DNA from 3 places in the Pseudoalteromonas sp. SWYJZ12 genome. Region 3 is predicted to be linked to each of the others. Evidence: predicted binding sites of a transcription regulator. Region 3 holds the regulator's gene; each other region holds the start of a gene.

Region 1 (7,852 bases), on a different contig from region 3:
TTGCAGGTATTGTATTAACCGTAGGTATGGCAGTTGATGCTAACGTACTTATTTTTGAACGTATTCGTGAAGAGCTGGCCGATGGCCGCAGCCCTCAACAAGCGATTCATTTCGGTTACGATAGCGCATTTAGCACTATATTTGATGCTAACATCACCACGTTAATCGCTGCCATTATACTGTTTGCAGTAGGCACAGGTCCGATTGCGGGCTTTGCAGTGACACTTGCGATTGGTATTTTAACTTCAATGTTTACAGCCATTGTTGGTACCCGTGCGGTAATCAACTTATTTGTTGGTGGTAAACGTATTGATAAACTTTCGATTTAAGGAGCTGACATGCAAATTTTAAGTTTGGGTAGTAGAACCCTTCGTTTCATGTCTCTTCGTAAAGTGGCTATGGGTTTTTCGACGTTATTAATTTTAGCGTCGTTTGCATCAGTTTTTGTTAAAGGTCTAAATTTTGGTTTAGATTTTACCGGCGGTACTGCGGTAGAAGTTGGTTTTTCACAGCCAGCAGACCTTAAAAAAGTACGTGCTGCGCTAGCTGATAATGGTTTTGCTGATGCATCAGTACAACTATTTGGTTCAAGCCAAGAGATTTTAGTTCGTTTAGCACCGCGCGGTAGTGATGTTAAAGCTGAAGTAATTGGTAACCAAGTAATCGATGCGCTTAAAAAAGCTGATGACAGCGTAGTAATGCGCCGTATTGAGTTTGTGGGCCCAAGTGTAGGTGAAGACTTAAAAGAGCAGGGTGGCCTTGCCATGTTAACTGCACTTATTTGTATCTTAATCTACGTTGCATTTCGTTTTGAATGGCGCTTTGCTGTGGGTGCGGTAGGTGCACTACTACACGATGTTATTATTACTGTGGGTTTATTTTCGATATTAGGTTTAGAGTTTGATTTAACTATATTAGCGGCAATTCTTGCGGTAATAGGTTATTCACTTAACGATACGATTGTTGTATCTGACCGTATTCGTGAAAACTTCCGTAAAGTGCGCATTGACGATACTGTAGAAATTATTGATATTTCACTTACGCAAACACTTAACCGTACACTTGTAACTTCAATCACCACTATTTTAGTATTGATTGCTTTGTTTGCATGGGGCGGACAAACCATTCATGGCTTTGCAACTGCATTGCTGTTTGGTGTGTTTATTGGTACTTATTCTTCGATTTATGTTGCGAGCTCTGTTGCTATAGCAATGGGCGTAAGCAAAGAAGACTTAATACCAGAAGTAATTGAAAAAGAAGGTGCAGACCTAGACGCAATGCCGTAGTAGAGTCTCATTAAATAAAAACCGCTCCTATGAGCGGTTTTTTTATACCTGCAATTTATTAATTATTCAGGCGTCTAAGTTTTCATTAGCGGATGTAACAGTGCAAGCTTACGAAAACAGTGCTAACTTTGTAGTGTGAATCGGTAGGACCTTTTTGCAATAATGTATAAATCGCCACAGGTTAAGGCACCGGCCACTGAGGCTAAAATAAGCCAAGTGTTATCGCTCTAGTTATCTATTTATTCATGTGCTCAAGGGGTGCTTTAGAAGTGTTTAGCCTTTCAGCCAATAATAGGTAATTTAAACAAAGCAGGTAATTATTATGTTACCAATAAAAGTTTCTATCAGTGTATTTAGTTTGTTTGTAAGTTTTTCACTCATGGCGCAAGAGCAAATAATTAATGTTGCTCAAAAGCAAGATACCCAAAACGCACGAGAAGAGTACCTCAATGAGTTATTAGTACGTGCACTTGAAAGTGTTAACTACCCCGGTGTTATCCGAATGACCCCCATATCAGAACTGCAAAAGCGTAAGTTAATAAACCTAGATGATAACGAATTAGATATGTATTGGAGTATGAGTAGTCCAGAGCGAGAGGCGCTTGCTTTGGCGATAAAAATACCACTATTTAAAGGCTATATAGGTAAGCGAGCTTTATTAACTAATAAGCAAAACTTGGCGCGCTTTAAAAAGGTAAAAAATATTGAGCAGCTAGCTACGTTTTCGGCTGTACAAGGGCACAACTGGCCAGATACAAGAATAATGTCCTATAACGGATTACATGTAAGGCCGCTTACTAACTACCAAGCCATGTTCACTTTAACGAGCCGTGGTCGAATAGATTACTTTCCTCGTTCGTTTATTGAGGTTAACTCTGAGCTTATTGAAAACAAACAAAGTAATTTAGTAATCGTGCCTAATTTATACATAAGTTATCCAACCGGTATTTATTACTTTGTGACTAAGAGTAAACCTGAATTAGCAAAGGCTGTTGAAGAGGGATTAATAGTGATGCAGGAAAGCGGTGAATTTGACGCATTATTTAATGAATACTTCGCAAAGGATTTAAATACACTACCTTATACAAAAGGCAAAACGATAGAGATTAAGCTCGATAACCCTTATTTTTAGGCACAAAAAAAGGAGCCTGAGCTCCTTTTTAGCATGCTATTAATAGCATCAAATTAGCGAAGTAACGACTCAGTTAATACTGGACGAATTTCACGAATAATTGCTTGAGTCAATTTTGGTGAACCACAGATAATATTGCCGCTGTGGTTATAGTTATTACCACCAGCGAAATCTACAACCATACCGCCCGCTTCTTTAACCATAAGTTCGCCTGCAGCAGAGTTCCAAGGTTTTAAACCAATTTCAAAAAATCCATCAACACGACCAGCTGCAACGTATGCCATATCTAAAGCAGAACAACCTGCACGGCGAATGTCTGCAGTGTGTACAAACAATGCTTTAAACGCTTCAGTGTATGCATCCATGTGGTTTTTGTTTTTGAAAGGGAAACCAGTAGCAAGTACAGTGCCTGCAAGAACCGTAGTTTTGCTAACACGTAGACGTTTGCTGTTTAACTGAGTGCCTTGACCGCGAGATGCAGTGAAAAGCTCACCACGAATTGGATCATAAATAACAGCTTGGTCTAAACGACCTTTAACTTTAAGTGCGATAGAAACCGCGTAATGAGGGATACCTTTGATGAAGTTAGTTGTTCCATCGATAGGATCTACAATCCATTGGTAATCATCATCCTTGCCTTTATGCTCACCTAATTCTTCACCAACAATAGAGTGAGTAGGGTAAGACTGTAAAATAGTGTCACGAATTACGGCTTCGGCTTCTTTATCAATGTTAGTTACTAAGTCGTTAGCGCCTTTTTGTTGCACTTCAACTTTTGATAAATCTTCACTTGCGCGAAGTAAAATTTTGCCTGCGTTGCGCGCAGCGCGAACCGCAATGTTTAACATTGGATGCATGGTATTACCTTTGGGTTGTAAAAGAACGTTTATATATTTCAGCCGGCGTATTTTAGCGACTTTTGACATAAAGTAAACAATAAACCCCAAATACTTATGTTTGTTTTTTATACAAGATTGAAAAGTGTCTATATTTTTAAAAAATAATAATGAGCAATTAATAAGTCACTATGTTCCTTTGTGTGTTAATTAAATTGAATTAATTTTAAATAACGCTTTACCTAAAGTTAGCTTGAGGTTTTATCGTGCCCCTAACTTAATTGATAGGACAACATTATGTATTTAGAGCACGTAAACTTAGTCGCGAGTGATATAGGCAGCATGCTTAAATTTTATCGCGCTGTATTTCCACATTGGTCGATTAGAAGTGAGGGCAGAGGCGATTGGCATGGAAAACCAAGACGCTGGGTACACTTTGGAGATGACACGCATTACATTGCGATAAGCAGTCATGGGGAGGGTGAAAACAGAAACTTATCGGGCTATCAAATTGGTTTTGCACACTTTGCTTATGTAACTAATAATTTAAGCGCAGTAGTAATGCGCTTAAATAAAGTGGGTTTTACTCTAAGCAAGCAAGGTAGCGAGAATCCTTTCAGAAAGAATGTCTACTTTATTGATCCCGCCGGGTTTGAGGTGGAATTTGTAGAGTATTTAAGTGATGTACCAAGCGAGCGAAATAACGATTTATAATAAAATACCAAGCAGCACGCTAAAGTGCTGCTACTCAATTATAGTGAGCGGTTATTATTACCGGTGCCAAACTGGGTTTTTAGCTCATTTGCAAAGCTCATAAATTTTTCTTTAATTGTGCGCTTTATTTTTACTTCAACCGATCCCATAACTGCCTTTCCTTCAATATGAATAGTAGGACCTTGGCGTTTGTTAAGCGACACCGATTTATTTTCAAGACTACTTAAAATACAAAACATTTTAGACACTACATTTACATGCTCTGGTACATAAATCTCATCGCTACCAAAAATACAGTTAACGTGAATAGTTACATTTTGATGCGCAAAAATGGCATCAGTAAAATCAAGTACCACCGATCCCATAAAGTTACTTAAATATATATTTTTTGGCACGACCCACTGACCGCTTCGTTCGTTAGAGCCTAAAATACTACGTAATGTAAAATCATCATCACTGTTTTGCTGTGCACTATAATGTGGTTTAAATTGCGATTGTTTTTCTGCTTTATATTGCTGATCGGTATTAAGTGTTAAGTCTTCTACTAAGGCTAAAAGAGCGTCGTTATTAGGTGCATCCATCGCGCTATCGAGTCGTCTCTCAAATGCATCAACAGAAATAACCCCATGACTGTAATTATAAATTAATTGGTCAATTACTTGTTCGCGTACTTGCTCTATTGGGCGGTCTTCAACTTTTACAGACATGGGGCATTCCTTATTATATTTACTATTGATACTGCTCTTGATGTTTATATGCAAAGCACGCACCAAATATAATCACCCTAATTATCAGTAGGTTAATTTATAATGATGTTTTTTATTTTGTTATATTAACGATAGATTAACCAAAAATGCAATTATCTAGCTATTTTCACTATTTGAGAAAGTTTTACCGAGTAGCCTGTAAATAGTTACACAACTATAGATAATGCCTCACTCCAAAATAAACTCAACCTATTGAAATGTAAGTATAAATAAAGTTGGCCCAAAGCTCGCATTAGTTAAAGTGTCTTTAATCAAAAGGAGAAAGATTATGAAAACATTTAACAAGTCTATTATCGCAGCTCTAGTTCTTGGTACTACGGCTATGGGTGCCCAAGCAAACAGCTGGGAAAACGAAAGTAAAGATGCTTGGATTGATGGTAAGGCAGAAACAGTTCTACTTATGAACACTAATCTAAACAACTTTGACATTAACACTGATGTAAAAAATGGCAAAGTAGTACTTACAGGTAAAGTTAATAGCGAGCTTGATAAAGAGCTAGCAGAAGAACTTGTACTTAGCCTAGATGGTGTATCTGATGTTGATAACAGCCTTACTGTTGTTAAAAGCATGGATACCAAAGATAAAAGCAACGACATGATGGACGATGATGATAACGACCTAACGGACGCTAAAATCACCACTGTAATCACAACTCGCTTCCTGTTTGACTCAGAAGTTGGTGGTACAGACATCGATGTTGATACCGACAATGGTATTGTAACTCTGAACGGTTCAGTAGAGTCTGAAGCTGAAAAACAACTAGCAGTTAAAATTGCTAAAAATGCTGAAGATGTTCGTGACGTAGTTGATAAACTAGCTATTGTTGCTGAATAATATAGTATAGTTAAGGCCCACTAACACTGGGCTTTACGTCTTTTTAATGCTTAATTTAAATGGAGTTTAGTCATGGATATTATTCGTATAATACTTTCGGTTTTATTACCGCCATTAGGTGTGTTTTTGCAAGTTGGCTTAGGTATGCATTTTTGGTTAAATATTTTATTAACACTGCTAGGTTATTTCCCAGGGTTAATACATGCAATCTACATTATTGCGAAAAAATAATGACAGATTATATATTGTGTAAGCCGACTACTGAGGCCTAATGATACAAGTGCCCCAGTACTGTTCGGCTCACAATATTAGTTTTTAAAGTAAATATTTTTTATCAAAATCTAATTTTTAATTTACTCAAACTAAGTGATTTATTTCTTGTAACTCACTCCCAAAATTCCCTCAGCCAAAGTATTGTTTACTTCAATTAAGCTTTCTAACTAACCGCAGTGTTCTGATTCTGTATTGATGCCAGTTAGGAAATCTTTAACATTAGTTTGTTTATATATCTACAATACGCGATTAATTACTCTATTATTTAGTGACAATATTACCATCACTTCTAGTGTTATCATTACACCAAGCTTTTACGCATATTGAGGTAGCTAATTGAATATTCGACTTATACTGTCAGGCGTTGTGTCATTCGTTTTTTATTTTAGCTGGGCCTACTGGGCGAACAGTTCGGCAGATATTGCTAAATCGGTCACGCTTCAAGCTGCATTAGTACAAGGTTTGTATAGTGGATTTGTAACGCTGTTTTTTACTTTTATTTTAGAAAAGGTCGTCAACAAGTATAAGTCTAGTTATGTAACGCTTGCGTTCGTAACTCCAATTATTTGTATGTTTCATTCTAAAACACCACAAAACGTAGCAATACGACAAAGCTTCAATAATGCAATTAACTCTAGCGCCTCGTATTTAGGTAACAAAAAAATAGCAGGTGTACTTTTTGCGCCTATTATTCCGATTACTGTTCAATCGAGCTTAGTGATTATGGTGAATGTAATTAATCAGACACCTAATTTGGCACTTACAGTAGCCCCAAGCATATTTTTTACAGCCTTGTATGCCTACACATATATGTTAGCTTTACTTAAAAAAGTAGAGCGTTAAATATAAAAGACTACATGTGGGAGGAGGGTTTTATAATTTAATGCAGAGAATATCATGGGAAATATCTTGTATTTTATGCTTATACCCACCCAAAAGATTACTATTTAAGCAGTTAGCTTACTGATTGTTAAAATAAAGGTGTTTGGTAGTGACAAGCACCTAAAAAGTTTTTATACTGCAACCCGCTTTAGTCGCTCTGTGACTGAACGCTTCAAAAATTAACTGCCTAGCAGTTATATAAAAGTTGGCCCCTTAGCTCAGTTGGTTAGAGCACACGACTCATAATCGTTAGGTCCCCAGTTCGAGTCTGGGAGGGGCCACCACTTTTACAAACTTTCCAAAAAAATACCTACTCAAATTATTTAATGCTACATGAATTTAATATCGTGTAATTTATTATTCTTTATCTACCCCTAATAATAAATATAATTTAAATAAAGTTAATCCATAGATTAAGCTAAGCTTTCTTAAATTTGAAAGAGTGCGAATGCACTATTAAATTCCAGCATTAGATCGGACGCTATTCATGCTCTGTCTTGTAAATAATAATGAGCTGCATCTGATTTCAGAATACAAAAAAAGCCCCTATTGGGGCTTTTTACTTACTAGTGTTTACTTCTATTGCTCAAAACTACAAGAGTTAACTAATTTTTACGGTATATCTCATGCTCAATATCGTAAATATTTACGCTTAAACTGTCTGATGCTCTGCAGTATGTTTTTAAGCATGAAAGTAGCAGTTCGCTTAACATTTGTTTTTGCTCAATTGAGCGTCCCGCTAAAATATGTACCGCGATATGTATAAACCCTGATTTTCCTGCGCCAAGTTGATATTGCTGATAAGCAATAGCGCGTGTTTTGATGGTTTCTAATTCAAATAAGTTACTTTCGAAAGCGGTAGTGTGAATTTTTTCTACCAGTACTTGTGGTAAAATAGGGAGGTCTTCTGAGTGTTCAATAATAATGTGCGGCATTTAGGCGTTTCCTATTATGAGTTACTGCATGAGCGAGAGTTAATTGTATCAAATACAACAGGGTTCACTAAACCCTGAGCTATCTAAAATCTTTACTTTAAACTAATTTAGTCGTATTTATTTTTGATGTTAGTATAAAAACAAACAGGTGAACCTTCGCTTAGTAACGTAGGTGCTAAGTTACTTATATAT
Region 2 (7,852 bases), on a different contig from region 3:
TAAAGTAGATGAAGATTCAGGTCGCGATGTAATTAAAGTACTCGATAAAGACAGTGGTGAAGTTATCAAACAATATCCTTCTGAGGAAGTATTAAGTTTGGTTTCTAAATTGTCGGAGTCGGCAGGTATTTTAATTGACCAAACAGTTTAGCAATCAGCTCAAAATATTATCTTTCAAGTGTTAATTATTAAGAGTTAAGTTAGTTTTTTTGTATTTAAGAGGTGAAGTATGGCTATTTCGTTTACTGGTTTAGGTTCGGGATTAGCAGTATCAGATATTGTTGATGCGCTAGTTAATGCTGAGCAAGCCCCTGCTGAAGCTCGTTTAAATACTACTGAAGGCAAATTAACAACGGATATTTCAGCCGTTGGTGCACTTAAGTCTGCGCTTGAGAAAGTACAAACCTCAATGGAAGCACTAGGTGATAGTGATAATTACCAAAAGCGCACCGCTTCGGGTAACGATGATTTTATATCTATTAGTTCAGATAAAGATGCTCAACCAGGTAGCTACAACGTAAAAGTGGATGCATTAGCCCAAGCTCATAAATTATCTTCCCCTGCATTTTCAGCAGACGAGGCAATAGGAGCTGGCGTAATTACAATTGGCTCTGGCGCAAATAGTTTCTCTACTGTTTTGTCGGCTACTAACACCTTAGAAGATTTACGCGACCAAATTAATAATGGCCCTTTTACTGGCAGTGATAGTAATGATTCTGTTGTCGCCACTATAATAACCAGTGATACCGGTCAGCATTTAGTACTTACTAGTAAAGAAACTGGCGAAGACAACGCAATTACAATAACCGTACAAGACGATGACGGCAGTAATACTGATACAGGCGGATTATCTCGATTAGCTTATGATGTATCAGATGCAGACCCGGCTAACCACACAACTAATTTAACGCAAGTTAATGCTGCTCAAAATGCACAAATAACGATTGATGGCACGTTGACGATATCAAGCAACACTAATGAATTTAGTAACGTGATTGATGGCGTGGATATAACAGCTAAAAAACCGCACGATACCGATGACGACTTAAGCGACATATCGGTTACCGAAAACAATAATAATATTAAAACAGGTTTAAATAGTTTTATTTCAAGTTATAACGAACTGTTAGAGCTTAGTAATAACTTGGGTGCCTCCGGCGAAGGTGGCGCAGGCGTTATGGCGGGGGATTCACTGCTTCGTGGTGTTATGTCAAAGCTTCGTAGCGAAATAACAAATCCCGTTGATTTAGGTGACGGAAAATCGTTATCGCTTTCGCAATTAGGTGTTGAAACAGATCGCTACGGTGTTTTAACGCTAAATACAGAAACACTCAATGAAAAAATAGCAAGCGATGTAGATTTAGTGCAACAGTTTTTTGTAGGTGATGACGATGATGGTTTTGCGCAGTCGTTCGATGAGCTAATGAGCTTTTATACAGATTCCGATGGTATTATTCAAAACCGAATAGACAGTAAAACAAACCAACTTGATGACATAGATGATCAACGCTTGGACCTTAAAAGTAAAATGGAGTCTCTATCCTCTCGATTATACGCTCAATATAATGCGATGGATTTATTAGTGGCTAGCCTTAATAACACCAGTACATATGTTCAAGCTCAGCTGGAAAATATGCCTGGGGTTGTACGAGATAACTCTTAATATATAAATAGCATATAGTTTTAATAGCTAAATAAAAACATAAAAAAACCGTTATTTACAACGGTTTTTTATATTTACTGTTTGAGGTTAATTTTAATTGGCTGCTTTATAAGCTTTAATTGCCTTACCAGATTTTTTTTGTTTAATAATGGCTTTAGATGACTCGTTTTTAGCGCTATTTGCTTTTACTAAAATAGTATTTATACGAAGCTGAATTAATTCTAATTGCTCTGCGCTTGGAGCTTTGCTGCTTTCGCACCATTGCTTTAGTTTAGTATTTAAAGTGTCTAAAAAAGGCTGAGCTTCGTCTGCATTATTATCATTTACTAATACTTCAATGTTACTAAGCAGTGTTTGTATTTGCTCTGCATGGCTTGTTAGTTGCTGCGAAGATGTTGGCGAGTCCATAATTTAAATTAAACCGCAGGGCTGCGTTGATCTAGCGGAATATTATTCCAACCTTCTTTAATTTCTTTAACAATACTTGATACTTCCATAATTGCTTCAATATCGTTGTTTATGTTTGCTTGCGTTAAACGGCGTTGGCAGTAGTCGTAAAGTGCCAATAAATTGTTAGAAATACTAGGGTCTTGCTCTACTTCTAAATTAAGTGCGTCTTGTAGGGCACCAAATAATAAAACACAGGCTGAAATGTTCTCACCTTTTTTAGCTATTTCTTTGCGCTCAATAAACCCTTTTGTAGCTGCTAAACGGCCGATAATATTACTAAATATAAGGTTTATTTGTTCGTAAGGAGTCATTTCGGCAATACTACTAGCACGAACTTGACCGTATTTTTTTAATGAGACATGAGCCATGGGAAAATCCTAAAATTTAAAACGATAAAATTATGTGAAAGTTAATATAAAAACTTATACAAAAAATCAATAAAGCTTTTATACTTTTATAAGAACAAAGCAATATTAATGCCAAGCATTTTCACTTATCTATGTATCGGCATTTGTAACTTCAACTTAAATTTATAATTGAGTTTATTTACTAACAATAGCATTTTTATAGCCGAGTAAATTAATTTTTAAGGCTAAGTTATAGTTAAGTAATAGTTAAGTAATAGTTAGGTAATCGCTGAGTAATAACTAAGTTAAAACTATAACTCATACTTAATGATTAACTATTAAGTATGATTGACTTAACTAGCCCGTCTGTTTTTTGACGTTCATGTCAAAAAACTGCCGCTATCGCTTGCATCCATGCTGAACTAGCTTACAATTTAACTAACTATATAAATTAGTGAAAGTACGGCTCGCTAAATATGATCTTGATTTTAGATAATAATAACAACCGCGCAATAGGATTAAATGCTTCACTTGGCTTTATTGGTGAAGCTGCTCAACTATTAAGCGAAGACTGCTTTGAACAAGAATGCAAAAAATATCAGCAGCAAGAATGCATGATCATTTTAGGAGCATTGCAATCACTTGACCACGAAAGCTTAATTAAACGCTATCCAACATTACCGTTTTTATTAATTGGCGAAACGCTAAAACCCCTATTAAGTATCGCTAATGTGGTGGGGCTTATTTGCGAGCCATTTAATCACGAAGTGACAACGCAGTTACTTCACGATTGCCAGCAGTATCAGCGCATGTTGCCTAATGAGCATAAGCATACAAAACCACATAAAACCTTTGATGGACTTGTTGGTGAAACAGAGGCCGTAAAAGATGTTCGCTTTTTAATTGAACAAGTGGCAAAAACCGATGCCAATGTTTTAATTTTAGGCGAATCAGGCACAGGTAAAGAAGTGGTTGCCCGTAATGTACATTTGCTTTCAAAGCGTATTAATGGACCGTTTGTACCTGTTAACTGTGGTGCTATTCCGGCAGAGCTGCTCGAAAGTGAACTATTTGGCCACGAAAAAGGCGCGTTTACTGGTGCTATATCGGCTCGTAAAGGGCGGTTTGAACTAGCTCAAGGCGGGACGCTATTTTTAGATGAAATAGGCGATATGCCTCTGCAAATGCAAGTTAAGTTGCTGCGAGTATTGCAAGAGCGCAGCTACGAACGTGTTGGTGGTACAAAGGCTATCCAAGCTGATGTACGCGTTATTGCAGCCACGCATCGTAATTTGGAAACAATGATTGAAGAGGGTAGTTTTAGGGAAGATTTATATTACCGCTTAAATGTATTTCCTATCGAAAACCCATCGCTTAGTGAACGTGCTGATGACATTCCGCTGCTTTTAAAAGAGTTAATGCGCCGTGTTAACGACCAGACTGGTTCTACCGCTAAGTTTACCGAGCGCGCAGTTGAGAGCTTAAAAGAACATGCTTGGCCTGGTAATATTCGTGAGCTTGCTAACTTAGTGGAACGTATGGTTATTATGTTTCCTGAAAAAGTGGTTGATATTCCCGATTTACCTAACAAATATCGTTACATCGAAGTTGAAGCGTACGAGCCAGAATACCCTGAAGAGTTAATGGAAAAAGATGCCTTTAACGACATATTTAGCACCGGTTTTAGCGATTACGAAAGTGAGCCAGACGCTGAGTTTAGCCAAACGGGTAGTGGGCTATTGCCAGATGATGGTATTGAACTTAAAGATTATTTAGCCGAGCTCGAAATAAGCTTAATAACCCAAGCGTTAGAGCGCTATGATTACGTTGTAGCTCGCGCTGCAGAGATATTAGGTGTACGCAGAACAACACTCGTTGAGAAAATGAAAAAGTATAATCTTTCAAGAGATTAAGGTTTAAAAGCAGCTGTCAGTGTTTAGTTATAAATTGGCCAAACACAGTAGATAAATAACCCCCGTTTTGTAGGTGCGGTTTTATACCGCACTTTACTTAAAAAATATTAGCAAGAGCGCGAAGTAAATTCGCACCTACACGGTTTTTACTTTTGTTGTAGACGCTAGACTTGCTCGCGTGAAAAACGAGGGTAAATGAGAAACCATAGTCAACTTACGCGTTACTTCTCTATAGCGCAGCGTCTCTTAACCTCTTTGTGAACAAATCACTTTTATGGTTATAAATCACTTACTACTAAAAGCCTCAATAATTTCTTCTTTTCTAAAACAATCATTACTGTGATCGTTAACCATACCGCAGGCCTGCATATGAGCGTAAACCGTTGTAGGGCCTAAAAACTTAAAACCCCGTTTTTTTAAGTCTTTAGCGAATGCGGTTGATGCCTCTGTAATTGCTGGGTAGTCCTCAGCGTTATTTAAATTACTTATAATCGGTTTATTATCGACAAACTGCCATTGGTAGTTACTAAAACTTCCAAATTCTTTTTGTATTTCTATAAAGCACTTTGCGTTGTTAACAGTTGCCGCAATTTTTAAGCGATTGCGCACAATACCCTCATCAAGCATTAATCTCTCAACGTCATCTTGTGTGAATTGTGCCACTTTCTTTACATCAAAATTAGCAAATGCTTTTTTGTAACCGCTGCGTTTTTTTAAAATTGTGTACCAGCTTAAGCCGGCTTGCGCTGATTCAAGCGTGATAAATTCAAACAGCTTTGTATCATCGTAAAGGGGGACGCCCCATTCTTCATCATGGTAAATAACGTAGTCGGGTTTAGTGGTGTCGAGCCACGGGCAACGGCACTTTATTTGCTCACTCATTATTATTCCTTTTTGTGTGCGTCATTTTTATGTCGCTCAAATTATTGATGTAACTTAATGATAAGTATGTAAATAAATTTTGGTATAAATCGTGCATTTAGACATGTATCTACATCAATTCGAGATTTGATTATGGCTCTTGCTAGCGTGCTAAAACCACAGTTTTTTTCTGCAAATCAGTATAACCCATGTTTACTTCAAGAGGAGTACATTGGTGAATTAAGCGATCTGCGCAAGCAAGCAAGTTGGCTTTCGCATTTGGTTGATACCATGCCAGCAGGCGTGGTTGTACTTGATGGCAAAGGGTTGATTGCAAAAGCGAATCAAATAGCGATTGATATGCTTGGCGAGCCACTTGAAGGCGAACGCTGGTTTAATGTTATTCAGCGCTCTTTTAGGCCACATCAAGATGATGGCCACGAAGTGTCTTTAAAAGATGGGCGCCTAATAAAGCTTGATATTACCGCTTTAGCACCAGAGCCTGGGCAACTTATTTTAATGACGGATTTAACCGAAACTCGCCGCTTACAAAAACGTGTTGCACATATGCAGCGATTAAGCGCGCTGGGTAAAATGGTTGCATCATTAGCGCATCAAGTACGTACGCCGCTCTCAGCCGCTATGCTTTATGCTGCTAATTTAGGGTCTAAGCGCTTACCCGAAGCATCTCGCGATAATTTTCAAACAAAGTTAATGTCGCGTTTAAAAGATTTAGAAACTCAAGTAAACGACATGCTGCTATTTGCTAAAAGTGGCGATCAGCAAGTTGTTGAGCAAGTTTCAATGCAGCAGCTTTTAACAGAAGTTAAAGCGGGCGCTGATGCGATGGTCGCACTTAATGAAAGTGAGCTGGATGTAAGCTTACCAGAGCCAGATATACAAATAGTCGGTAATAAAACGGCATTGGCCAGTGCTATTCAAAATCTTGTGCACAATAGTATTCAAGTTATCGGCGGCGGTGCAAAAGTAAAAATTAGCGCACAAAGAGATTTAAAAGATTTAGATATGGTTCGTATTAGTGTGAGCGACAATGGCCCAGGTGTTGATTTAAGCCAAAGCGATAAAATTTTTGAACCATTTTTTACTACCAAAAGTCAGGGCACAGGTTTAGGGCTTGCTGTAGTGAGTTCGGTAGCTAGTGCGCACCAAGGCCGTGTTGATGTGACCAATAATACGCAGGGTGGTGCCTGCTTTAGCTTGTTACTGCCTATTAAGGCAACATCTAAATTAGAGGGATCATTATGAGTAACACTATTTTAGTTGTCGAAGATGACGCAGGGCTTCGTGAAGCCTTAATAGATACCCTTGAAATGTCGGGTATTGAATGTGTTGCAGCGAGCAGTGCTGAGCAAGCAATGTTACTGCTTAAAAAAGATCAATTTTCGCTTGTTGTAAGCGACGTGCAAATGGGCGCAATGAGTGGACTGGATTTACTACGCAGTATTAAATTAAACCACCCTGATTTACCTGTATTGATGATGACGGCGTATGCCACAATTGACGATGCGGTAGAGGCCATGCGCCTAGGTGCAATTGACTACATGGCAAAACCATTTGCACCTGAAGTGCTGTTAAATATGGTGAGCCGTTATTTGCCTGAAAAAGCAAAAGAAACCGACGGCCCCATTGTTGCTGACCCAACTAGTATTCAATTATTGGAGCTTGCAAGTAAAGTAGCACGCTCTGATGCAAGTGTAATGGTACTTGGCCCAAGTGGTTCGGGTAAGGAAGTACTTGCGCGTTATATTCATGATAAGTCGAGCCGATGTAATGAGCCATTTGTAGCGATTAACTGCGCGGCTATTCCTGAAAATATGCTCGAAGCCACGTTATTTGGTTACGAAAAAGGGGCTTTTACGGGGGCGATTCAAGCATGTCCGGGTAAGTTTGAGCAAGCACAAGGCGGTACTATTTTACTTGATGAAATTACTGAGATGGACTTAGGACTACAAGCTAAACTTTTACGCGTACTGCAAGAGCGTGAAGTAGAGCGTTTAGGGGGTCGTAAAACAATTCAGCTCGATGTACGTATTTTGGCAACCAGTAATCGTGATTTGCAAGAAGCGGTTGCTAAAAACCAGTTTAGAGAAGATTTATACTACAGGCTTAATGTGTTTCCACTTATGTGGCGACCATTGTGCCAACGCCCTGGCGATATTATTGTATTGGCCAAGCATTTAATTGAGCGCCATATAAGTAAAAGCAAAGAGCCTATGGCATATTTAGATAAAGCTGCCGAGCAAAAGTTACTGGCTCACGCGTGGCCTGGTAATGTGCGCGAGCTTGATAACGTTATACAGCGTGCACTTATACTGCGAAGTGGCGATACAATAAACGAGCATGCCATTTTTATTGAAAACTTAGCAGCTAATAACTTTGTTATGGAGCCATCATTGGCGCCGGCGCAAACAGTATCGTCAACAGAATTAGCTCACGCAGATAAAGGCGTTGATAAAAGCACGCTAAGCTCTGCATATTATGATGAAAAATCACATGCCGAGGTTGAACCTAAGCAGGGCTTGCTAGCGGCAGACACCGGTAGCTATAAAGATGAGCTTAAAGACAAAGAGCATCGCATTATTTTAGAAACCCTTGCA
Region 3 (7,852 bases):
CTGTTTTAGTTGCTGTAGTGGGTAATCTTGTTCAAAAGCTTCAGGCATTGGCGTCCTTTATAAATTTTTATATTACTTTATGGGGAGAGGTGAGTTAACTGGCGTCACTAACCGTATTTATTTTATATATCTGTTTTAGTTGGGGCATTAGTAATGCGAGCATTATTTTTATAACTGTTTATTCTTGTTCATTAAAACGTTGTGCTATTAATTCTCCAACAGCATGTAAAGCTTGCTCAGAATCGGGGCCTTTACATACAACTTTTACTTCTTTGCCTTGGCTACTTTCAAGTAACATTAGTGCAAGTACGCTATCGCCTGCAGCTTCTTTGTCATCTTGAAATAATGTAATTGTCGCATCAAACTGCACTGCCAATTGGGCAAGCACGGTGGCTGCTCTGGCGTGCAATCCTAATTTGTTTTTTATTAAAAAAGTGTCTTCACAATGCATAACTTACTCTACCTAAGCTGAACAGGTGATTATTCAGCTATATTATTTTTCTTGTTCGCGATGGCGAATTTTCACATTGGGATGTGTCATTGCAAAACTTTCACCAATAGTTTGCGCTAAATATACAGAGCGATGTTGTCCGCCTGTACACCCAATAGCAATGGTTAAATAACTGCGGTTATTTCGCTCTAAGTGCGGTAACCATGTTTGTACAAATGTTTGAATTTGCCATGTGAATTTTTGCACTATGCTGTGATTGGCCAAATAATCTTTAACAGGTTGATCTAACCCATTTAAAGGTTTTAATTCAGGTTCCCAATGTGGATTGGGTAAAAAGCGTGCATCAAATACGTAATCTGCTTCTTTTGGTATACCGTATTTAAAACCAAACGATTCAAACGTGACAATCAGTTGCTTATCTTTTTTACCTAAAATCTTTTCACGAATAGATTCAGCAAGTTGATGAACACTCAAATCAGTCGTGTCTATCATAAAGTCGGCGCGGGTGATTAATACATCAAGTAATTCTTTTTCTTTTTTGATGGCTAAATCAAGAGGCAACGAGTCAATTGATAGTGGGTGTAATCTACGAGTTTCAGAAAAACGTTTGATCAATGTTTGATCGTCGCTATCTAAATAAAATAACGTAGGTTTTGCAAAGCCAGGCAAGTATTCAAGAATATCGTTAAATTCATCTTGTTGTTTAGGGATGTTACGCACATCAATGCTAACAGCAATTTTATCGTAGCTATCAGACACACTGCGAACTAATGAAGGAAGCAAGTTAACTGGAATATTATCTACGCAATAATAACCTAAATCTTCTACAACGCGTAAAGCAACCGACTTTCCAGAACCAGAACGGCCGCTTATGATAATTAACTCCATTTAACACCCTTTATAAAACTATGATTGATTGACAATAACTTGGTAAAGCTCAGTATCTGATTTTGCACTGCGTAACTGTTTACAAAAATCTTTGTTGTTTAGTTTATCAGCAATGGTTGCTAGAGTCTTTAAGTGCTGCTGGTTATCGCCATCTGGTACGATGAGTGCGACGAAAATATCAACAGGGCGATTATCGATTGCATCAAAATTTATTGGAGTTTCGCTAACGAGTACTAAAGCCAAAGGCTCTTCTGCACCGCTCATTCTTCCATGAGGAATGGCAATGCCACGCCCTATACCTGTACTACCGAGTTTCTCTCTGCTCATTAAAGCATTAAGAATATCTTGTTGCGGTAAATACGGAAGTTTGTCGTGAGCAAGTTCGCTAATGAACTCTAAAATTCTTTTTTTGCTATTAAAAAGGACCGCAGCTTTGCTGCAGTCCTGGCATATAAGTGAGCTTAATTTCATCATATTAGTGTCGAGCAAGCTTCTCTTTGTGTTTAATTACTTGTCGATCGAGCTTGTCGATCAACGAGTCAATGGCGGCATACATATCTTGATGTTCTGTAGAGGCAAATAGCTCAGCACCGCTTACGTGTATGGTGGCTTCTGCTTTTTGATTTAATTTTTCTACATCGAGAATGACATGAACATTATTAATATGATCAGAGTGTCTTTCTAGCTTCGCAAATTTGGTATTAATATAGTCTCTTAGTGAATCGGTTAATTCTACGTGACGACCAGTTAAGTTTAGTTGCATAAGCATTACCCTCTTTTTTTGCGTCTTAAATCAAACTTTTACGTTGATTTGACGGTGGAATAGCCAGAGATTCGCGGTATTTTGCGATTGTACGTCTCGCTACTTTAATTCCTTGCTCAGCCAATATATCCGCTATTTTGCTATCACTCAATGGTTTTGCTGAGTTTTCTGCTGCGATTAATTTTCGGATAAGCGCACGGATTGCTGTAGATGAACATTCACCACCGTTTTCGGTGCTTACATGGCTTGAGAAAAAATATTTAAGCTCAAATATACCACGGGGTGTGTGCATATACTTTTGGGTTGTTACGCGCGAAATTGTTGATTCGTGCATTTCTACCATTTCAGCAACATCATTTAAAACCATTGGTTTCATGGCTTCAGGACCGTGTTCAAAAAAGCCTTGTTGTTGCTTAACAATACAATTTGTTACTTTTAATAGCGTGTCGTTTCTACTTTCTAAGCTTTTAATAAACCATTTAGCTTCTTGTAAATGCGAGCGAATAAACTGGCTGTCACCACTGGATTTTACAGTGCGAGACATTGCCGCGTATTGGCTATTAACACGAATTTTAGGCATGCTATCTGGGTTTAACTCAACAACCCAGCGGCCTTTAATTTTTTTAACTGACACATCAGGAATAACATACTCAGATTCTTCTCTTACAATAGTATCTGCAGGTTTAGGGCTAAGAGTATGTATTAATGTCATTACTTCTTTAAGCTCTTCTTCTTTGAGCTTAGTTTTCTTCATTAATGTACGATAGTCACGAGCAGCTAATAAATCAATATGCTCGGTTAAAATCATTTTTGTTTCATTAATGTAAGGTGTTTCTTTATCAAACTGGTTAAGCTGAATACACAAACACTCTTGTAAACTACGTGCAGCAATACCAACAGGATCAAACAGTTGGATGCGTTTTAATACAGCTTCAATTTCATCAAGTTCGACTTCGTTATCATCTTCGTTTTCTTGATTAAAGCTTTCTAAAATCTCTTCGCAGCTTAGTGTTAAAATACCTGAATCATCGACGGCTTCTACAATAGCAATAGCAATAGCTTCGTCTGTAGGGCTAAATGGCGTTAGTTGTAACTGCCACATTAAATACTCATGGAGCGTTTCAGTAGAGGCACCTTGGTATATTGATTCGTCTTCAGGCATCGGACCCGATGATGCTGCTGGGGCGGCACTCATGTACTCATCCCAACTAACATCCATAGCCATGTCGTCACTTAGCGTGTCTTTTGCAAGTGCTTCACCACTATCTTGTTCATATTCGCTTGGAGCATCATCGGCAGATGCGCTAACAGTTATGTCATCTGTATCTGCTTTTTGCTCGTTTTTACCTGCAGCGTCTTCGGAATAGTCTGCTTCTTCAACCTCTAATAGCGGGTTGCTGTCGAGAGCTTCTTGTATTTCTTGCTGGAGATCCAATGTACTGAGTTGCAACAAACGAATAGCTTGTTGCAACTGTGGAGTCATTGTAAGTTGCTGGCCCATGCGCAGCTGTAGTGATTGCCTCATGTATCTCTAACAATCCTTTTATGTTGTTATAATTAATACTAGCAGATGCTTAAAGACATGGCGTAAATGTTACAGCCTAAATTGCTCGCCTAAGTAAACATCGCGTACTGTTTTATCATTTAATACGTGTTCTGGAGTACCTGATGCAATCAGCTCCCCATGAGAAACAATGTAGGCTTTTTCACAAACATCAAGGGTTTCTCTTACGTTATGATCGGTAATTAATACACCAATCCCACGATTTTTGAGATGTTCTATTATTTTCTTTATGTCTAATACCGAAATCGGGTCAACACCTGCAAATGGTTCATCTAGTAATATAAATTTAGGATCTGCTGCCAGCGCACGTGCTATTTCCACACGACGACGTTCGCCACCCGACAATGCCATACCTTGGCTATCACGAATGTGTTGTATGCTAAATTCATCTAATAATTTATCGAGAGTGTCTTCTCTAGCTTGTTTATTTAACTCTTTGCGCGTTTCTAAAATGGCCATTAAGTTTTGATAAACAGTCAGCTTTCTGAATATTGAAGACTCTTGCGGTAAGTAGCCAATGCCTAATCTAGCACGACTATGCATAGGTAAAAGAGTAATATCGTTATCGTCTATCGATATTTTACCTTTGTCGCTAGGTACAAGTCCTACTATCATATAAAACGTGGTGGTTTTACCTGCGCCGTTAGGGCCAAGTAAGCCAACAATACTGCCAGCTTTGACTTCAAGGCCGACGTTTTTTACAACTTCACGGCCTTTATAGCTCTTTGCTAATAGCTCTGCTTTTAATGTGCTCATGGTTGACCTTTGTCGCTTTTTTTACTTTTTTTAGTCTCGATTGGCACTAAAATTGTGTGAACGCGGTCAGTTGAGTTTTCATCTTTTTCGGCACTGATTAGCTGCTGCTCTATATCGTAGGTAATGCTTTTAGCATTTATTTTTTGTCCCGCTTGCGATACTTGTGCATTACCAACAAGCGTTAAAAAACGCTTAGATACATCATAACGTACTTCGTCAGCACTGGCGCTCATAGTCGTGCCATCTGATTGCTTTTCTTCAAAGTGCGCAGGGCTACCTGTAGCAATTAATAATTGTTTATTATCACCAAGTTCATCGCGTTTATGTACTTCTAAGCGGTCGGCTGTGATACGGCGATTACCGTGAATAATTTCAACATTTTTCTCAAAAATCCCGACATTAGCTTTTAATTGACCTTCTTGCTTATCGGCGCTTATTGAAATTTGATTTGCAGTCGGTTGCGTGTTTTGCTCGGCAGCACTACTATTAAACGCTAGTATAAGTGTAGGAATAATAAGTGATTTTAATATTTTATTGGTCATAATATATGGTTCGCGTATGGTTAATTAGTTTTATCACTTCGGTTTTTAAGTCGGCTTCTAGGCCTTTACCAGTGATTTTTAAATTGGGTCCAGTGATGATAACGGGTTGCTCCGAACGCATTGTTAATAGCTTTATATCTACCTGAATATTATCAGCATTGATTTTGTCTATCATGGCGTTATCGGTTAAGTTTTTGGCAACCACATTGCCTTCTAAAATTAATTGTTTGTCTTCGTATAATGTTGCTTCGTCTGCATTTATTTGCCACGTTTGCTTTTCGTTATATAAAGTAAAAATAGGTTTTTCAAAAAACGTAAAACCTAATTGTTGATATAGCTCCATTTTAGCCGCAGTGACTTTGTGGCTAATTTTACCTTGTTCGTCATAGGCTGTTTGTTTGAGTTCAATGGCTATGTAATCAGGCTTGGCAATAACTTCAGGCTCAGTCTGAGGCACAATATTTGTTTGTGTAAAATAAGGGTACCAAAGCCAAACCATACAGCTAATGAATAAAACGCTTAATATTATGCGCGCTGCATTCATGAACTAGTGCCTTGTGTAGTCAATGCTTTACCATTTTCAAGCATAAGTAAGTCGGTGAGCTCTCTTACTGCACCAAAGCCGCCAGGCATTTGCGTTACATAGTGTGATAAACGTTTAATAAGTGGATGGGCATCATTTACTGCAACAGCAAAGCCGACTAATTCCATAACGGGCATGTCAGGACCATCATCACCGATATAAGCAATTTGTTCATCGCTAAGGTTGAGTTTGTCTTTTAATTCTTGATAGGCAATGAGCTTATTTTCTTGGCCTTGATAAATATGCTGTACGGTTAAGCTGCTCATACGTTGTTGCACTATTTGTGAAAGACGACCAGTAATTACAGCCACTTCAAAGCCACTGTTTATAAGCGCTTTAATGCCAAAACCATCTTTTGTATTAAATGCTTTTAGCTCTTCACCTTGATTACCAAGATAAATACGGCCATCAGAAAATACACCATCAATATCGCATATAAGTAGCTTTACTTTTTTAGCGCGTGCTTTTGCATCATCGCTCAGCGGTTGATAGAGTTCTTCAAATTGCATTTATAATACTCCTGCTTTTAATAGGTCTTGCATGTTTAATGCGCCAATAGGTTGGTTTTTCTCATTGACGACGATTAAGCCATTTATACGTTTGTGTTCCATAATGTTAAGCGCTTCAGCGGCTAAAATATCTTGTGTAGCCGTAGTACATGACTTAGTCATAACAACATCTATTTGTGTTGTATGAATATCAATTCTTTGCTCTAAAATACGACGCAAATCGCCATCGGTAAATAATCCCACGAGCTGCTGATTTTCATCAACAATGGCTGTCATACCTAAACCTTTAGCAGACATTTCAATGAGGGCGTCTTTAACTGTTTGTGAAACGCTAATAATAGGTGTATTTGCGCCGCTGTGCATAACATCTTTTAAAGTAAGTAATAAACGCTTGCCTAAACTACCACCTGGGTGAGATAGCGCGAAGTCATCAGCTGTAAACCCGCGAGCTTCTAATAATGCAACTGCCATGGCATCGCCCATCGCAAGCGTTGCAGTGGTACTTGATGTAGGAGCTAGACCCAATGAACAGGCTTCTTTTTCTACTTTAATACACACATGTACATTAGCAAGGGTCGCCATGGTTGATTGCGTATTGCCAGTCATCGCTATCATTTTGGCACCAAGTCGTTTTAAAACCGGAATGATATTTAAAACTTCGCTGGTCTCCCCTGAATTGGAAATAAGCATAACCACGTCATTTTTAGTGATCATACCTAAATCACCATGACTTGCTTCACCAGGGTGAACAAAAAATGCTGGACTGCCAGTACTTGCAAGGGTTGCCGCTATTTTATTGCCAATATGACCTGACTTACCCATACCAATGACAATAATACGGCCTTCGCAGTCGTACATTAATTGGCACGCGTTATGAAAGTTTTCATCTACATATTGTGCAATATCACTAAGTGCTTGGCGCTCAACATCTAAAACGCGAAGGCCTTGTTCAATAAAATTTAGCGTTGCCATCATTTACCCTACTTGACTAAAAATATACCCTTGGTAACCCAAAAACGCTATTAGCAATAAGCCGCCTTCTACTCTATTGATACGTTGGGTGCCTCTAAAGTTCAATGACATAATAATAAGAGCAAGTGTTGCGCCAATCATAATTAATACGTCTCGGCTTACTAATGATGGGTCAATGGCAGAAGGGTTAATAATACCGGCAAGTGGTAATACCGCTAGAATATTAAATATGTTTGAGCCAACAATATTACCTAGTGCTAAATCATCTTCATTTTTAAGTACACCTGCAACCGAAGCGGCAAGTTCAGGCAAACTAGTACCGATGGCAATAATTGTTAAGCCAATGACTAGGTCGCTTAAGCCGAAGTATTTAGCAATATCGACAGCCGAACCTATTAAAAAATGAGAGCTAACAGGTAGGAGTATCATGCCGACAACTAACCAAAATACCGCTTTTTTCGTAGGTACATCGTTAGGTACGTCGTCGCAGGCTTCTGAGACAAATGGATCATCTTGGTTTTTCGCACGCATAGATACAATAATTAACCCACCGATGAATACGATAAAGCCAACCAAAAGTGCAACACCTTCATTAAATGAAAAGTAGTTATCTGAGAACACATACCAAGTAACTAAAGATACGAGCATCACTAATGGCATTTCACGTTTTAACGTACTAGATGAAACTGAAAGAGGGCGAAATAGAGCAGTGATACCTAACACAAGTAAAATGTTTGTAATATTAGAGCCAACAGCATTGCCAACCGCTGTGTCGGTTTTATTAGCCAGAGCGGCAGAGGCAGAAACCATCATTTCGGGTGCTG

What was found. Region 3 encodes sigma-54, which starts transcription at its own class of promoters, with help from an activator protein. Its sites were predicted from a motif close to GTTGGCACGNNNNTNGNNT; they were not measured.
Region 1: a site for sigma-54 is predicted at 4,950-4,968, ahead of I6F42_RS06915 (BON domain-containing protein). Genes of this name have one in related genera too.
Region 2: a site for sigma-54 is predicted at 2,579-2,597, ahead of fliS (flagellar export chaperone FliS). Genes of this name have one in related genera too.

What each region holds. Positions count from the first base shown of each region.
Region 1 covers NZ_JADYXH010000004.1:97,401-105,252, forward strand. The annotation lists gene secD (protein translocase subunit SecD) at 1-329, shown strand, start outside; gene secF (protein translocase subunit SecF) at 339-1,286, shown strand; gene I6F42_RS06895 (ABC transporter substrate-binding protein) at 1,609-2,418, shown strand; gene suhB (inositol-1-monophosphatase) at 2,472-3,275, opposite strand; gene I6F42_RS06905 (VOC family protein) at 3,552-3,968, shown strand; gene I6F42_RS06910 (LiaF domain-containing protein) at 4,007-4,675, opposite strand; gene I6F42_RS06915 (BON domain-containing protein) at 5,004-5,570, shown strand; gene I6F42_RS06920 (YqaE/Pmp3 family membrane protein) at 5,643-5,801, shown strand; gene I6F42_RS06925 (hypothetical protein) at 6,180-6,686, shown strand; tRNA gene I6F42_RS06930 (tRNA-Ile) at 6,933-7,009, shown strand; gene I6F42_RS06935 (5-carboxymethyl-2-hydroxymuconate Delta-isomerase) at 7,331-7,660, opposite strand.
Region 2 covers NZ_JADYXH010000006.1:203,084-210,935, forward strand. The annotation lists gene I6F42_RS10035 (flagellar protein FlaG) at 1-151, shown strand, start outside; gene fliD (flagellar filament capping protein FliD) at 230-1,663, shown strand; gene I6F42_RS10045 (hypothetical protein) at 1,757-2,071, opposite strand; gene fliS (flagellar export chaperone FliS) at 2,080-2,481, opposite strand; gene I6F42_RS10055 (sigma-54-dependent Fis family transcriptional regulator) at 2,937-4,373, shown strand; gene I6F42_RS10060 (DNA-3-methyladenine glycosylase I) at 4,659-5,255, opposite strand; gene I6F42_RS10065 (PAS domain-containing sensor histidine kinase) at 5,388-6,500, shown strand; gene I6F42_RS10070 (sigma-54 dependent transcriptional regulator) at 6,497-7,852, shown strand, end outside.
Region 3 covers NZ_JADYXH010000005.1:89,349-97,200, forward strand. The annotation lists gene mgtE (magnesium transporter) at 1-48, opposite strand, end outside; gene I6F42_RS08365 (HPr family phosphocarrier protein) at 179-451, opposite strand; gene rapZ (RNase adapter RapZ) at 494-1,339, opposite strand; gene ptsN (PTS IIA-like nitrogen regulatory protein PtsN) at 1,358-1,810, opposite strand; gene hpf (ribosome hibernation promoting factor) at 1,815-2,102, opposite strand; gene I6F42_RS08385 (RNA polymerase factor sigma-54) at 2,128-3,627, opposite strand; gene lptB (LPS export ABC transporter ATP-binding protein) at 3,697-4,422, opposite strand; gene lptA (lipopolysaccharide transport periplasmic protein LptA) at 4,419-4,964, opposite strand; gene lptC (LPS export ABC transporter periplasmic protein LptC) at 4,954-5,508, opposite strand; gene kdsC (3-deoxy-manno-octulosonate-8-phosphatase KdsC) at 5,505-6,056, opposite strand; gene I6F42_RS08410 (KpsF/GutQ family sugar-phosphate isomerase) at 6,057-7,028, opposite strand; gene I6F42_RS08415 (calcium/sodium antiporter) at 7,032-7,852, opposite strand, start outside.